DNA from 2 places in the Christensenella timonensis genome. Region 2 is predicted to be linked to the other one. Evidence: riboswitches for the same ligand, from Rfam matches in the RefSeq annotation. Region 2 holds a riboswitch; the other holds the start of a gene.
The links. Region 2 has a riboswitch for cobalamin ahead of BN6471_RS11315 (ABC transporter substrate-binding protein). Riboswitches for the same ligand answer to the same signal wherever they lie in the genome.
Positions count from the first base shown of each region.

Region 1 (6,924 bases), 1.9 Mb from region 2:
GACTGTATCATCGTTGCGGTACTTGGCGGTACGGATATCAACGGCGGGCGCGGTACGGTGTTCGGCATGCTGATCGGCGCACTGTTCATTGCGGTGCTGACCAATATCATGAACATGCAGGGCATGACGGAATATATCCAAAACGTGGTACGCGGCGTGGTACTGATCCTTGCGATCCTGATGAACAACATCATCCGCGACCGGATCAAGGTTTGAGAAGGGAGGAAGAACAATGAGTAAATTAGGAAGATCTTCAAAACAAAATATTGTCCTTCTGATTATTTTGGTTGCATTATGCGTGTTCTTTTTCTCGCAGAATGATCGGTTTATCAGTATGCGCAATATGATGAGCATGGTTCGCCAAAGCCTGCCCAACCTGCTTCTTGCCTGCTCGATGATGTTCGTGATCGCGAGCGGCGCGATCGACCTGTCGGTCGGGGGCGTCATGGGGCTTTCGGCAATGTTCTATGGCTACCTGTGTATCTGGGGCGTGAACCCGTGGCTGGCGATCCCGATCATCATGGTGTTCGGCGCAGGCATCGGCGTGCTCAACACGGTCATCATGGAAAAGCTGAAAATCCCGGCGATCATGGCGACGCTCGCTACGTGGATCATTACCGCAGGCATGGCGCTTACGGTTTGCAACGCGATCCCGATCAGCGACGAGCTGGTGAAGCCGATCACAGCATGGAACTCGATGAAGTTCTTTGACAGTATCCCGCTGGCGTTGTTTATCGTAGTGGCGGTTATCATCGTATTTATTTTCCTCGAGAAGAAAACGCTCCTCGGTAAGTATGCGATCGCCATCGGCGGAAACGACAGCGCAGCGTATTATGCAGGTATCAACGTATTTAAGATGCGCATGATTTTCTTCATCTTAAGCGGTGTGATCGCGGCGTTTTCGGGCATCTGGCAGGTGGGCCGCCTTGGCAGCGCCGACCCGACCATCGGCGTGGGCATGGAGTTTTCCGTCATTGCAGCCGTCATACTGGGCGGCGTCAACATCAAGGGCGGGGAAGGAACGATCTTAGGGGTCGTGATCGGTACGCTGATCCTGATGATCCTCACCAACGGTATGCAGATGATGGGTATCGATTCCTTCTTCCAGCAGATCGTAACGGGTATCGTGCTGTATGTGGCGGTGCTTGTGAACAGCTTGGGAGGCGCTAAGAAAAAAATCAATAAAAAAATGGTTGCGGCAAAGGAGTGACCGAAACAGTTGGAGGATAGAAAAGCCCCGGCCAAAAGGCCGGGGCTTTTCCTTTGGTCAACACCTGGAAAAGGTGTTTGGCTGACTGCCGGAAAGCTCTTTTGCAAAAGCTTCGAGCTCCCGCGGGGAATAGATGCGGAGCTTTTCCACGCCTACGGGCCGGTAAAGCTGCAGCGCATAGGCGGGAAGCGTATCCACTTCGCGGGCCATGGTATGCAGGTCGCGGATGGTAAGCTGCGGGATCACAGTCGTGCGTAATTCCCACTCAACATCCGAACCAAACAGGATATCGAGCGTTTCGCGCACGGGAGCAGCATCCGCCAGCCCGCCGCAAATCTCCGGATAGCGCGCAAAGGGAGCTTTATAGTCCATGGCGATGTAATCAAGGAGATTACGCTCAAGCAGCGTTTTAACCACAGCAGGATTGCTGCCGTTGGTATCCAGCTTGACATCGTAACCTAACTCTTTCAGCTGTCCTGCAAACGCGGCGATATCCTTTTGCAGCGTGGGCTCGCCGCCGGAAAGCACGATTCCGTCGAGCAGGCCCGCCCGCTTTTTCAGGAAGGCCATGACCTCTTCGTTGTCCATGAAGTCTGTGGCGGTGAGGAGCTCCCGGTTATGGCAGAAGCTGCAATCGTAATTGCAGCCTGCCGTAAATACCACCGCCGCAAGGCGGTGCGGAAAATCGATGGTTCCGTTTTTTAAAAGCCCCGCGATGTTCACAGCGTATTTTCTTTGACCGCGTACTTGATACGCTCGTCGTATTCCATCTTTTTGCCTTTGTGGAAGTTCTGCACCGGGCGCAGGTAACCGACGACGCGGCTCCATACCTCCGTATCGTTTCCGCATTCCGGGCAGGTGAACTGCTCGCCGTCCAGGTAGCCGTGCTCCTGGCAAATGGAGAACGTGGGCGTCAACGAAATATACGGGAGCTTGTAGTTGGTGAAAATCTTACGGATGAGTTTTTTGGCGACCTCGATATCCGAGATGCGCTCGCCCATGTAAAGATGCAGCACCGTACCGCCCGTATACAGGCTTTGCAGCTCGTCCTGCAAGTCCATCGTTTCAAAGATGTCGTCCGTGAAGCCGACGGGAAGCTGCGTGGAATTGGTATAGTAAGGAACCTTTTCGTCACCCGCGCAAATGATTTCAGGATATTTTTTGCGGTCAAGCTCCGCCAAACGGTAGCTGGTACCTTCTGCCGGCGTTGCTTCCAGATTATAGAAGTGGCCGGTCTCCTCCTGGATCTGCGTCATTAAATCGCGCATGTAATTCATGATCGAGACGGCGAATTCCTGCCCTTTTTCCGTGGTCAGGTCCGTGCCGTCGCCAAAGAAGTTTAAGAGCGCTTCGTTCATGCCCAGTACGCCGATCGTATTGAAGTGGTTGAACCAATACTGGCCGGTACGCATTTTGATGTTGCGCAGATAGTGGGCGGAGAACGGGTATAAGCCCTTATCCGTCTGGTCTTCGATGATCTTACGCTTGATTTCCAAACTGTTTTTGGCCATCATGACAAGCTGCCACAGCCGTGCTTTGAATTCGCCTTCGGATTTGGAAAGGTAACCGATGCGCGGCAGGTTGATGGTCACAACGCCGATGGAACCCGTCATGGGGTTGGAGCCGAACAGGCCGCCCCCGCGTTTCCGAAGCTCCTTGGTATCAAGCCGCAGGCGGCAGCACATGGAAAGCGCGTCCTCCGGGCTTAAGTCGGAATTGATATAGTTGGAGAAATACGGGATACCGTATTTACAGGTGATCTCCATGAATTTATTGACCACCGGGCTGTCCCAGTCAAATTCGTTGGTCACGTTGATGGTGGGGATGGGGAACGTGAATACGCGGCCTTTGGAATCGCCCTCCAGCATCACCTCACAGAAACATTCGTTGAAAAGATCCATTTCCTTCTGGAACTCCCCGTATGTCTCGCGCCGCACCTGGCCGCCCGTGATGACCGCTTCGTCCTTTAAGGTGCGCGGCACGACGATATCGAACGTCAGGTTGGAAAACGGGCACTGGAAGCCTACGCGCGTGGGCACGTTGATGTTGAAGATGAATTCCTGCAGCGCCTGCTTGACTTCCTTTTTGGTCATGTTGTCGTAGCGGATGAACGGGGCGCAATAAGTGTCGATGGAGGACCATGCCTGCGCGCCTGCCGTCTCGCCCTGCGTGGTGAACGTGGAATTGACGACCTGCCCTAAGAAAGAACGCAGGTGGTTTGCCGGGGAAGACTCCACCTTGCCCGGAACGCCGCCGAACCCGTCCATCAAAAGCTGTTTTAAATCCCATCCCGCGCAATAAGGGCCGAAAAAACCGAGGTCGTGGATATGGAAATCGCCGCCCGTATGCGCCTCGCGCACTTCCTGCGGATAGATCTCATGCAGCCAGTATTGCTTGGTGAACGTCTCGCGCACATAGTTGTTCATGCCGTTGATGGATTTTTGCGTGTTGGCGTTTTCCTTGATCTGCCAGTCCTTATCGTCGAGATAGTCGGAGAACATATCGATGGTCGCGCCGATAAGGGCGTTTGATTCCCTTGCGGCACGGCGTTTTTCACGGTACAGGATGTAGGCTTTCGCCGTTTTTGCGTGTCCGCCCTCGATGAGGACTTTTTCCACGAGATCCTGGATCTGCTCGACGTCCGCGACTTCCGTTTTCAACTGCAGGTTGGCAAGGTCGACAACATCGTCGCTGATTTTCTGCGCGGTATCAAAATCGTCGCCGCCTACCGCGGTAACGGCCTTGAAGATGGCCCATGTGATTTTTTCTTTCTGGAAAGCCTGTGTGCTCCCATCCCTTTTTTTGATTTGTGTGATCATGATTCTTCTCCTTGTGTGATAAGTGTGGATAAGGCGCAAGAATAAAAAAACGCCCGGATCAAGAGCGTATAACTCTTTTGCCATACTCCGTGGCAGTATTTGAGTGAATTTTTGCGGGCTGGTATTCTGGCTCGAGCTTCAAACGCCGCACGCCCCTTCCCGGGACTTGCCGTCCCAGTGGCATTTTGCATGTGGCTACACTCTTACAGCGGCGGGACCGCGCGGGATTTGCACCCGTCTTCCCAATTATGACCCCAAGGGGATCACCCGCAAGACACAATATACTGTATGATAGTATTTAATCAATCCATAGATATTGTATTGCTAATGTATAGAAAAGTCAATAGGATATTTTACAAAAAAGTTACAAAAAAGCGCCCGCGCCGGGCGCTTTACTTTTTATTCGTTGATTTTGCCGTGCTTTGCCTCGAATTCGGCGATGTGTTTTTTGATCAGTTGGATCATTTCCATGTTGGCGGAACGCCCATTGTAGCTCGCGACAAAGTGAAGCTGATCAAGCAGCTCTCGTGACAGGCGCAATGTATAAGTGGTGCCCGCAGTCCGGGCGGGCATTTGTAAAAGATGTTTTTCATTCATCCTTTGTTTCATTCCCCGTTTTCATGACAGTTTCTATATGAACTCATTTTATAGTTATTATAACTATATTTATCATTCGATTGTGAAAAATGAATGCAAATATCATTTATTATGCATTCATAAGGAGGTTGGTTTTTATGAAAATCTTATTATTTACGGATGATGAAATAGAAATCGAGCATTATAATACAATGAAGGTTTTGCTTCCGCCGGACTGCGCCCTCGCAGCGGCAGACCGCGCCGTGGTTATCGTAACTGACGAACAAAGCTGGTTTGTCGGGGCGGTAGGCACGGCGGCGGAGCTGGCGGGCAAACCGTGCGATGTGCTGCAAATAAAAAAGCCCCGCTAGGGGCGTACCGGATGGTATCAAAATAGCCATCCGAGACTGCGGTAAACTACGTCTATCGGGAGCGCGACGACTGGCGGCAACAAGTATTGGCAGAAAGCTTACTCAAGGCAAAAAGCCCTCACACTGCCGGTCGGCTTTGGTGAGGTTGTCCTCCAGCTTCTTTGCCGCGACGCGGAAAAGGGGATTGGAAAGCTTGCGCGCGCGCCGGGCACTGTTTTACGCAGGCAAAACAGCGGATGCACTTTTGCGTATCCGTTTTCCTGGGGGCAGCCGCGTCGATCGCGCCCGCAGGACAGATCTTTGCGCATACGCCGCAGCCGGTACACGACTTATCCCCCTTGGGGGCAAACGGCACGCTGCCGTACGGACGGTAGGGATGCCCGCCGGGAAGGGCCGGACGGAAAGCGGGAAGCGGATCCAATTTTGCGGCAAACGCCCTCGCGAGCGCGAGATCGTCCGCGTTCGGGCGGCCGGAAGCGATTTTTTCCGAAAAGGTATGCTGCGCAAGTCCCGCAAAGGCGGCGACCGTATCAAAATCCTGCTTGGCACAAACGTCTGAAAGCTCCAGCAGCGCATCGTCAAACGCGCGGTTCCCGTAGCTCACAACAAGAATGGCGGGCGTGTGGTCGCCGTGCAGATGGTTCAAAAGACCGCCGTCAATTTGGGGGATACGGCCATAATAGACGGGCACGCCTAAAACGACCAGGTCGTCCTTGGTAAAAAAGTGCTCCTTTAGCCGCGTCTCCCGGTCTGTCAGGCCGACATGCGCATATCCTGCGTCCAGTTTTCCGGCGATTTCTTCCACATACTTTTTCGTCCCGCCGGTGGGACTGAAATAAACTGCCGTTGTTTTCATATGGGTCATTCTCCTTTTTCGGACGGATCGCGCCTGGGATGGCAATGCTTGTGCATTTCACGCATCTTGCGGCGGCGTCCGTCGCGATCCCAATTCCGCCAGATTCCATCGAGGTTGATATGCTGCGCTTTGCGCAGCTCGGCTTTTACATCGAACAGCACTTCCATCTCTCCTCGGCTCGCTTCCTCAAAGCTGAACCCGCCGCCGGACATCACCCAGGCAAACGATGTGCTCATCAAAAGCTGGTGCATGAGCGAGAGCAGCATCTTAGGGTCGGACATGTTACGCATTTCGCCTGCGGCCTGTGCCTTTTTTATAATGTCCTGCTGCAGCGCAAGCATGGAATCCCGTTTATCGTCCAGCCGAAACGTCCCCACATCGCGGTTTAAATTCTTGATGAAGAGCTGGCGCGCAATTTCTGTGCCGGAATCGTTAATGCGCTCAAAAAAAGGTTTATAGGAAAACCATAATTGTTCGATAAAATTTTCGGCATTGAGGATTTCTACGAACGAGGAGGTATCGATGTCATAAGAGATTTCGTGATAGTCGTCCAAAAGATCGTCTTTTGACTTGAAGTAATAATAAAAGGTGTGCTTGTTGACCCCGCTGGCCTTACAGATCTCGTTGATGGTGACATTCTCGAAACCTTTTTCTCGAAACAGGCTAAGCGCGATCTGTTTGATTCTTTCTTTGGTATTCCTCTCGGCCATGACGACACTTCTCTTTCCAGTATTTCAACATTGAGGTTATCATATTTATGCAACCGTGTCAATAATTATTAAAAACATATTGACAATATTATGCAACCGCAGTATCATAAACCAATCAAGAAGTTTCGATTTTTCAAAAAGAAAGGAAAAAGAAAGTTATATGAGGCGCATACTGAAGTATTTAAAGCCTTATGCCATGCTCATCTTGGCAGCGGTCATCCTGCTGTTCGGGCAGGCGTACTGCGACCTGTCGCTTCCTAACTATATGTCGAAGATCGTCGATACCGGCATACAGCAGGGCGGCATCGAGCGCGCGGCGCCGCAGGCGGTGAGCGAAGGGACGATGAACACCTTACAGGCGTTTATGGACGACGGCCAGAAA
Region 1 is NZ_FLKP01000002.1:219,791-226,714, reverse strand. Features, by position in the region: gene BN6471_RS02570 (ABC transporter permease) at 1-216, shown strand, start outside; gene BN6471_RS02565 (ABC transporter permease) at 233-1,210, shown strand; gene BN6471_RS02560 (anaerobic ribonucleoside-triphosphate reductase activating protein) at 1,268-1,933, opposite strand; gene BN6471_RS02555 (ribonucleoside triphosphate reductase) at 1,930-4,029, opposite strand; cobalamin riboswitch at 4,129-4,315, opposite strand; gene BN6471_RS02550 (Arc family DNA-binding protein) at 4,429-4,638, opposite strand; gene BN6471_RS02545 (hypothetical protein) at 4,764-4,976, shown strand; gene BN6471_RS02540 (4Fe-4S binding protein) at 5,095-5,832, opposite strand; gene BN6471_RS02535 (TetR/AcrR family transcriptional regulator) at 5,838-6,542, opposite strand; gene BN6471_RS02530 (ABC transporter ATP-binding protein) at 6,703-6,924, shown strand, end outside.
Region 1: another riboswitch for cobalamin. It lies ahead of BN6471_RS02555 (ribonucleoside triphosphate reductase); the one in region 2 lies ahead of BN6471_RS11315 (ABC transporter substrate-binding protein).

Region 2 (6,924 bases):
GTACAAAACCGTGTCCCGTTTCCACGCCTTCGATGAACTCTTCCCAATTATGCGCGTCGAACGTATGTTCCTCGCGGTACTTGCGCGCCGTCTCCAGCATATTGACCTGTATCTTTTGAAGCAGCTCCTCCACCGTCAATGCAATGCCCTCAAGCGGATACGCCTCTTTTTCGTACGTGTCCCTGCGCGCGAGCATGCACTGTCCCGCTTCCAAATCCCGCGGCCCGATCTCGAGACGCACGGGCACGCCCTTCAGTTCCCATTCGTTAAACTTCCAGCCCGGGCTCTGGTCGCGGTCGTCAAGCTCTGTGCGGATGCCCGCCTCCTTGAGCCGCGCCGCCAGCTCCTCCGCCTTTTCCATCACGCCTTCCTTGTGCGCCGCAACAGGCACGATCACGCACTGGATGGGCGCAACGCGCGGCGGTAATTTCAACCCGCGCTCGTCGCCGTGCACCATGATCAGCCCGCCGATCATGCGCGTGGACGTTCCCCACGAGGTTTGCCATGCGTATTTCAATTGCCCGTCCTTATCCAAAAACTGGATGTCGAACCCTTTGGCAAAATTCTGTCCCAAATTATGCGACGTGCCCATCTGAAGCGCCTTGCCGTCGAGCATCATCGCTTCCACGGTGTACGTATGGTCTGCGCCCGCAAACTTTTCCTTTTCGCTTTTGCGCCCCGCGATCACCGGGATTGCCAGCACGTTTTCCATGAACTCGCGGTATACGCCGAGCATCCTTTCCGTCTCCGCTTCCGCTTCCTCCTGCGTGGCATGTACGGTGTGCCCCTCCTGCCACAAAAATTCAGACGTGCGCAAAAACGGGCGCGTGCTCTTTTCCCAGCGCAGCACGTTGCACCACTGGTTTAAAAGCACCGGCAGGTCGCGGTAGCTCTGCACCCATTTGGAATACATCGAGCAGATGATCGTCTCAGACGTCGGGCGGATGCACAGCGGCTCCGCCAATTCTTCCATGCCGCCCTTGGTGACCCACGCCACCTCCGGCGCGAACCCCTCGACGTGCTCCGCTTCCTTTTCCAGTAAATGCTTTGGAATGAGCAATGGGAAGTACGCGTTTTTGTGTCCGGTCGCCTTGAAGCGCTCGTCCATCTGCTGCTGCATCAGCTCCCAGATCCCGTAGCCGTACTGCTTGATGACCATGCAGCCCTTGACCTCGGAATAATCCACCATATCCGCCATCTTGATCACGTCCGTATACCAGCGCGAAAAATCCTCGTTTTGCGGCGTGATATGCTCAACGAACCCATCGTTTTGTTTTCCCATTGCAAAGCTCCTTTGAATAAAATATCGTAACCATATTATTTTATCATTGTGCCGCGCGAGATGCAAGGGCTCGTCGCTCGTCGCCCTTTTCGTTCCGAGCCGCCCTGTCGGGCGTTCTCCGCTCCTCGGGCGCTCGCTCCTCTTGCCCCACGAAACTCACTGCGCTTCGCTCCGTTCGAGTTCCGCGGGGGCCCCGTTATTCCGTCGCTCGTCGCCGCTTTACTCCTTACAGGCATACGTTCCCGCCGCTCGTCGCGGCCATTTGCAAGCCGCTCGGGTTTTGCTTTGCAAAAACTCGCTCTTGCAAACGCCGGCGCGACTCCGTCGGATCAATCGGTCCGCAGCCGCGATGCGCTGTTTGCTTCCAAAAGGAACCTGTGCCGTCCGCCCTACTCCATCTGCGGCAGGATATACGTTTCCCCGTCCGCGGTTTCGATCATGTTGAGCTTCGTATCGTAAACAGCCTCCAGCGCCTCTTTTGTGAGTACGTCTCCCGCCGCGCCGTACGCCGATACGCGCCCGCCTTCTAACAGCACGATCTCGTCGCAATAGTGCCGCGCAAGGTTTAGGTCGTGCAGCACGATCGCGCACAGCATCCCCCTGCTTTTCACAAGCGAGCGCACAAGCGAAAGGATGCCCACCTGGTGCTTGATATCGAGGCTTGCGACCGGCTCGTCCAAAAGCAGGATGCTCGACTCCTGGCACAGCGCGCGCGCAATGATCATGCGCTGCCACTCCCCGCCCGAAAGCCCCATGACCGAGCGGTTTTCAAGGTGCGCGATGCCCGTCTTGGCGATGCACTCGCGCGCAAGGGCAATATCCTCCGGCGTGTCGCTTTCAAAGGTTTTCTTGTGCGGGTTTCGCCCCATCAGCACGGTTTCCAGCACGGTAAAATCGTATTCCAGCGCGTAATTCTGCGGCACGAGCGCCATCTTTTTGGCAAGCGCTTTCGCGCCCATCGAACACGTGTCCACACCGTCCAGTAAAACCGTTCCCCGCTGCGGCTTTAAGTAGCCGGAAATAACGCGCAGCAGCGTCGTTTTTCCCGCGCCGTTCGGCCCCAGCACGCCCACCATGCCGCTTTGAAGCGCCAGGGAAATATCGTGCAGGATGGGCGTATCTTCTATGGCAAGCTCCACGTTTTTGATCTCGATCCCCATTGCCTATACCCCCCTCCTGCCGCGCCGCAGCAAAAAAACAAAGAACGGCACGCCCAGTATGGACGTCACGATGCCCACCGGCATTTCCTGCCCGGAAAGTATAATGCGCGCGATGATGTCGCACACGAGCAAATACGCGCCCCCGCCCACAAAACAGAGCGGCAGGAGTTTTTTATTGTCCGGCCCGCACACCATGCGCAAAAGGTGCGGTACCATCAGGCCCACAAATCCGATAATTCCGCTTACCGAAACCGCGACCGCGGACAGCAGCGACGTTAAAACGAGCATGTTCCGGCGCGTTTTATGCGTATCCACGCCCAGGCTGCGAGAAACCTCGTCCCCGTTGAGCATGATGTTCAAAGGCTTTGCGTAAAACATCAGCAGTGTAGAGCACACGAGGATCGCCGGCAGCGCGATGGTGATCTTTTCCCACGACATGCTTGCCAAGCTGCCCATGTTCCACATGACGACGCTTTCCATCTTATCGCGGTTTAAGAGCATGATCAGGTAAATGACGGCCGAAAACAAGGCGCTCATGGAAAAACCGGACAACAGCAGCGAAAAGGTGGATACCTTGCCGCGTATGCGCGAAATGTTGTACACCACAAACACAGCGATAAGCGCGCCCGCAAAGCTACATACGGCGATCGTTCCCGTGCCGAACACCGTCGCCGCCGAAAGGAAAGTCATGGCGATTGTCGCCCCCAACGCCGCGCCGGAGGAAACGCCCAGTACAAAGGAATCCGCCATCGGGTTTTTGAACACCCCCTGCAAACAGCAGCCCGAAACCGCGAGCGCCGCACCCACCAAAAAGGCGCCGATTGCGCGCGGCAGGCGAATATTCATAAAGATGTTGTACACCGCGTCCGGGGCCGTGCCGTCGAGGACTTTCACAAACTCCGCAAACGAGAAGCCCGAGCTCCCCACAAAAAAGGCGCACACAAAGGCGGCAATGCCGCCTAAGATGAGCGCCAGTAAGATCACCTGGAATTTTACAGGCTTTTTGACCATCGGTATCCCCCGTTACTTGTTCAAGATCCCGCTGATCTCACGGACAGCTTCGCCGATGCGCGGGCCGGGACGCGTGAATACGTCCGCGTCGATCGCGTACACATTGCCGTTTTTGACGGCGGTCAGGTCTTTATAGCCTGCGACCTGCCCAAGATCCTCCGTGCTGCCCATGCTGCTGTCCAAAAGGATGATGTCCGGGTCTGCCGCAGCGAGCTCCTCCAGCGAATATTCGATCCACGGCGCGCCCTGGCCTTCCGTGATGCACTTGCCGCCGGCGAGCTCGATCATCGTGTTGATAAAGCTGCCGGGGCCGCTCGTCCAGTTGCCCATATCGCCATAGCTCATCGCGTAATAAACCGTCTTTTCCTCCGCCGGCTTATTGTCCTGTGCGTCTTTCACCGCCGTGTCGATGTCAGAAACCAGCTGCGCCGCCACATCCTGCGCCCCCACGATTTCGCCCACCAGCTCGATGGACTTTGCAATATCCTCAAAGGCAGTCGCTTCCACGACCACCACCGTGATGCCCAGCTCGTTTAGCTTGCCTATCGCGCCTTCCTGCAAGCCCGTTCCCGCCAGCACGACGTCCGGCTCCAATGCCGCGACCTTTTCCACATCCGGGCCATTGAAGTCCCCTACGACCTCAATGCTCTGCGTGATCTCCGGGTAATTGGAATAAGCGTCGATGCCCGCCAATTGTTTGGACGCGCCCAGCGCGCACACGATCTCCGTACCCGCAGGCGTTAAGGAAACGATCTTGTCCGCCTTTGCAACGGTCACTTCGTTGCCCGCCATGTCCGTTACGCTGACGCCCGCCGCCGCGGGTGCGCTCTGTGCCCCCTGCTCCGCCGACGCGGACGGCGCAGGGGGCGCTTCCTGCGTTGCCTCCACACTTACGGACGGCGCGGCCTCAAGCGGGGCGCACCCCACGAATACAGCGGCCATAAGCAGCACGCATACCAATAATGAGATGATTTTCTTGTTCATATACAAACTTCCTTTCTATTGTTATCATCAAGCACATTGGCGTCACGCACGGGCGTTTGATTGCATAAAAAAACGCCTTTTCGGCTGATGCAAAAAGGCATTACGCGCTTTTGTTCTTCCCGCCGAAGAAAAAAACTTCCCGATTCATGGCAGGTCTTCCGGCTTGACTTCATCGCAGCTTGCGCGCCTTCCCGGTTTTCACCAGTGGCTGACCTGCGCAAGCGCTCCGTCACACGGCAGCGGTGGGCTGCAGCGGCATACGCTTTCCCTATTATCCGGTTTCCCGGCACCATAAATGCTTTGATGATTTATTGTTATGATACCATATGCCGGAAAAGAACACAATCCCGTATCGCTTGCCAAAAAACTTTTCCTCTCCCTAAAAATTCTTATTGCATAATTATTCATTGCAATGTATAATTATGTAGAATCAAACACAAGGAGCATGAAAACCATGATAAACGTAAGCATCATCGGCGCAACAGGATATGTGGGCGCAGAGCTCATCCGCCTGCTCGCGCAGCATCCCCACGCCAACATAACGGTAGCGGTATCCAAAAACTTCGCGGGCAAAACGCTGGACGAGATATACGCAAACTTCATTCCCGCAAAAACGCTCGCCCTAACGGGCCTCGATATCGAGGCGGTCGCTTCCCATTCGGATTATGCATTTTTATGCTTGCCGCACGGCCAGTCGCTTGCCGCCGCGCCCGCCCTTTTGGCGGCGGGGCTAAAAGTGATCGACTTATCCGGCGATTTCCGCTACGACGATACGGACGTCTACGAGAAATGGTATTCCCTGCCCCACACGGCCAAAAAAGAAAACGCGCAGGCTGTCTACGGCCTGCCCGAATACTATAAGAAGGAAATTGAAAAGACTGCCTTCACCGCAAACCCGGGCTGTTATACGACGACAAGCATCCTGGCGCTGGCGCCGCTTCTGAAAAACGGGCTCATTAAAAAGGAAGGGATCGTCATCGACGCAAAATCCGGCGTGACGGGCGCGGGCAGGAAAGAATCCCTCGCCTTTTCCTATTGCGAAACGGCGGGCAACTTCAAGGCCTATTCGGCGGTGAACCACCGCCATACGTCAGAGATCGAGGAACAACTCTCAAAGCTTTCGGGAAGCGGGATCAAGCTGCTGTTCACGCCCCACCTGCTGCCCGTAAAGCGCGGCATCCTCGCCACCATTTACGCGGAGCTTTCGCATGGCGCGGACGAAGCGTCCGTCGCGCAGGCTTATACGGACGCCTACGGCGACAAACCCTTTACGCACGTACTGCCGCAGGGCAAGCTGCCGGAACTGAAATATGTGGTCGGCTCCAACAACTGCATGATCGGCTACGAATTTTCGCCCCGCACGGGCCGCATCGTCGTCGTGTCGTGCACGGATAACCTCATAAAGGGCGCGGCAGGGCAGGCGATCCAGAATTTCAACATCATGAACGGCCTTGCCGAGGCGACCGGCCTGCCGCAAGTGGCCTGGTACTTATAGGTTTCCCCCTGCCGCCTTCGCCGCTCCATATCGCCTTACGGTGCAAAGCTTACCACAGCCGTGGGCGGGCATTTGTATTCCGAGTCTGCGCGCTGCGCTTGCAAAGACGTCGGAAACAATCGTTTGATTACCGCCGATCGTCGCGGCCATTTGCAAACCGCTCGGGTTTTGCGTTGCAAAAACTCTCTCTTGCAAACGCCGGCGCGACTCCGCCGGATCAATCGATCCGCAGCCGCGGCGGGAACGTACGCTCAATCCATACCGCGAGCGGGCGACGCGCGCAGACTCATAGATTCAGCATTGTTAATAAGGAGAACAAAATGGAAGATATGAAAATGGAACAATATTTAAACCGGGCCAACATGCTCGTGGAAGCGCTGCCCTACATCCAGCGCCTGTTCGGCAAAACGATCGTCATCAAGTACGGCGGCGCGGCCATGCTAAACGAAGACCTCACGCAGAAAATACTTGAGGACGTCACCCTTTTAAAATTCGTGGGCATGAACCCGATTTTGGTGCACGGCGGCGGCCCTGACATCAACAACATGCTGAAAGCTTTGAAGATCGAACCGAAATTCATCGACGGCCTGCGCGTCACGGACGATCAGACGATGCAGGTCGTGCAGATGGTGCTGACAGGCAAAATCAACAAGGAGATCGTCGCCAAGCTGAACGGCATGGGCGCGTCCGCCATCGGCCTTTGCGGCATCGACGGCAACATCTTAAAGGCGGTCAAGGCGCCGCCGAAAAACGGTATCGACCTCGGCAACGTAGGCAAGATCACCTCCATCAATACGACGCTTTTAAAAACGCTTGCGCACGACCAGTATATCCCTGTCATCGCGCCTGTTGCGACGGGCGACGCCGGCGAAAGCTACAACATCAACGCCGATACGGTCGCAGGCGAGATCGCGACGGCGCTGGAGGCGGAGAAACTGATCTTCCTGACGGATACGGACGGCATCCGCACCAACGAAAATGATCCCGAATCG
Region 2 is NZ_FLKP01000002.1:2,073,769-2,080,692, forward strand. Features, by position in the region: gene proS (proline--tRNA ligase) at 1-1,282, opposite strand, end outside; gene BN6471_RS12700 (ABC transporter ATP-binding protein) at 1,672-2,442, opposite strand; gene BN6471_RS12705 (FecCD family ABC transporter permease) at 2,446-3,453, opposite strand; gene BN6471_RS11315 (ABC transporter substrate-binding protein) at 3,466-4,437, opposite strand; cobalamin riboswitch at 4,569-4,746, opposite strand; gene argC (N-acetyl-gamma-glutamyl-phosphate reductase) at 4,892-5,932, shown strand; gene BN6471_RS12960 (hypothetical protein) at 5,927-6,127, opposite strand; gene argB (acetylglutamate kinase) at 6,253-6,924, shown strand, end outside.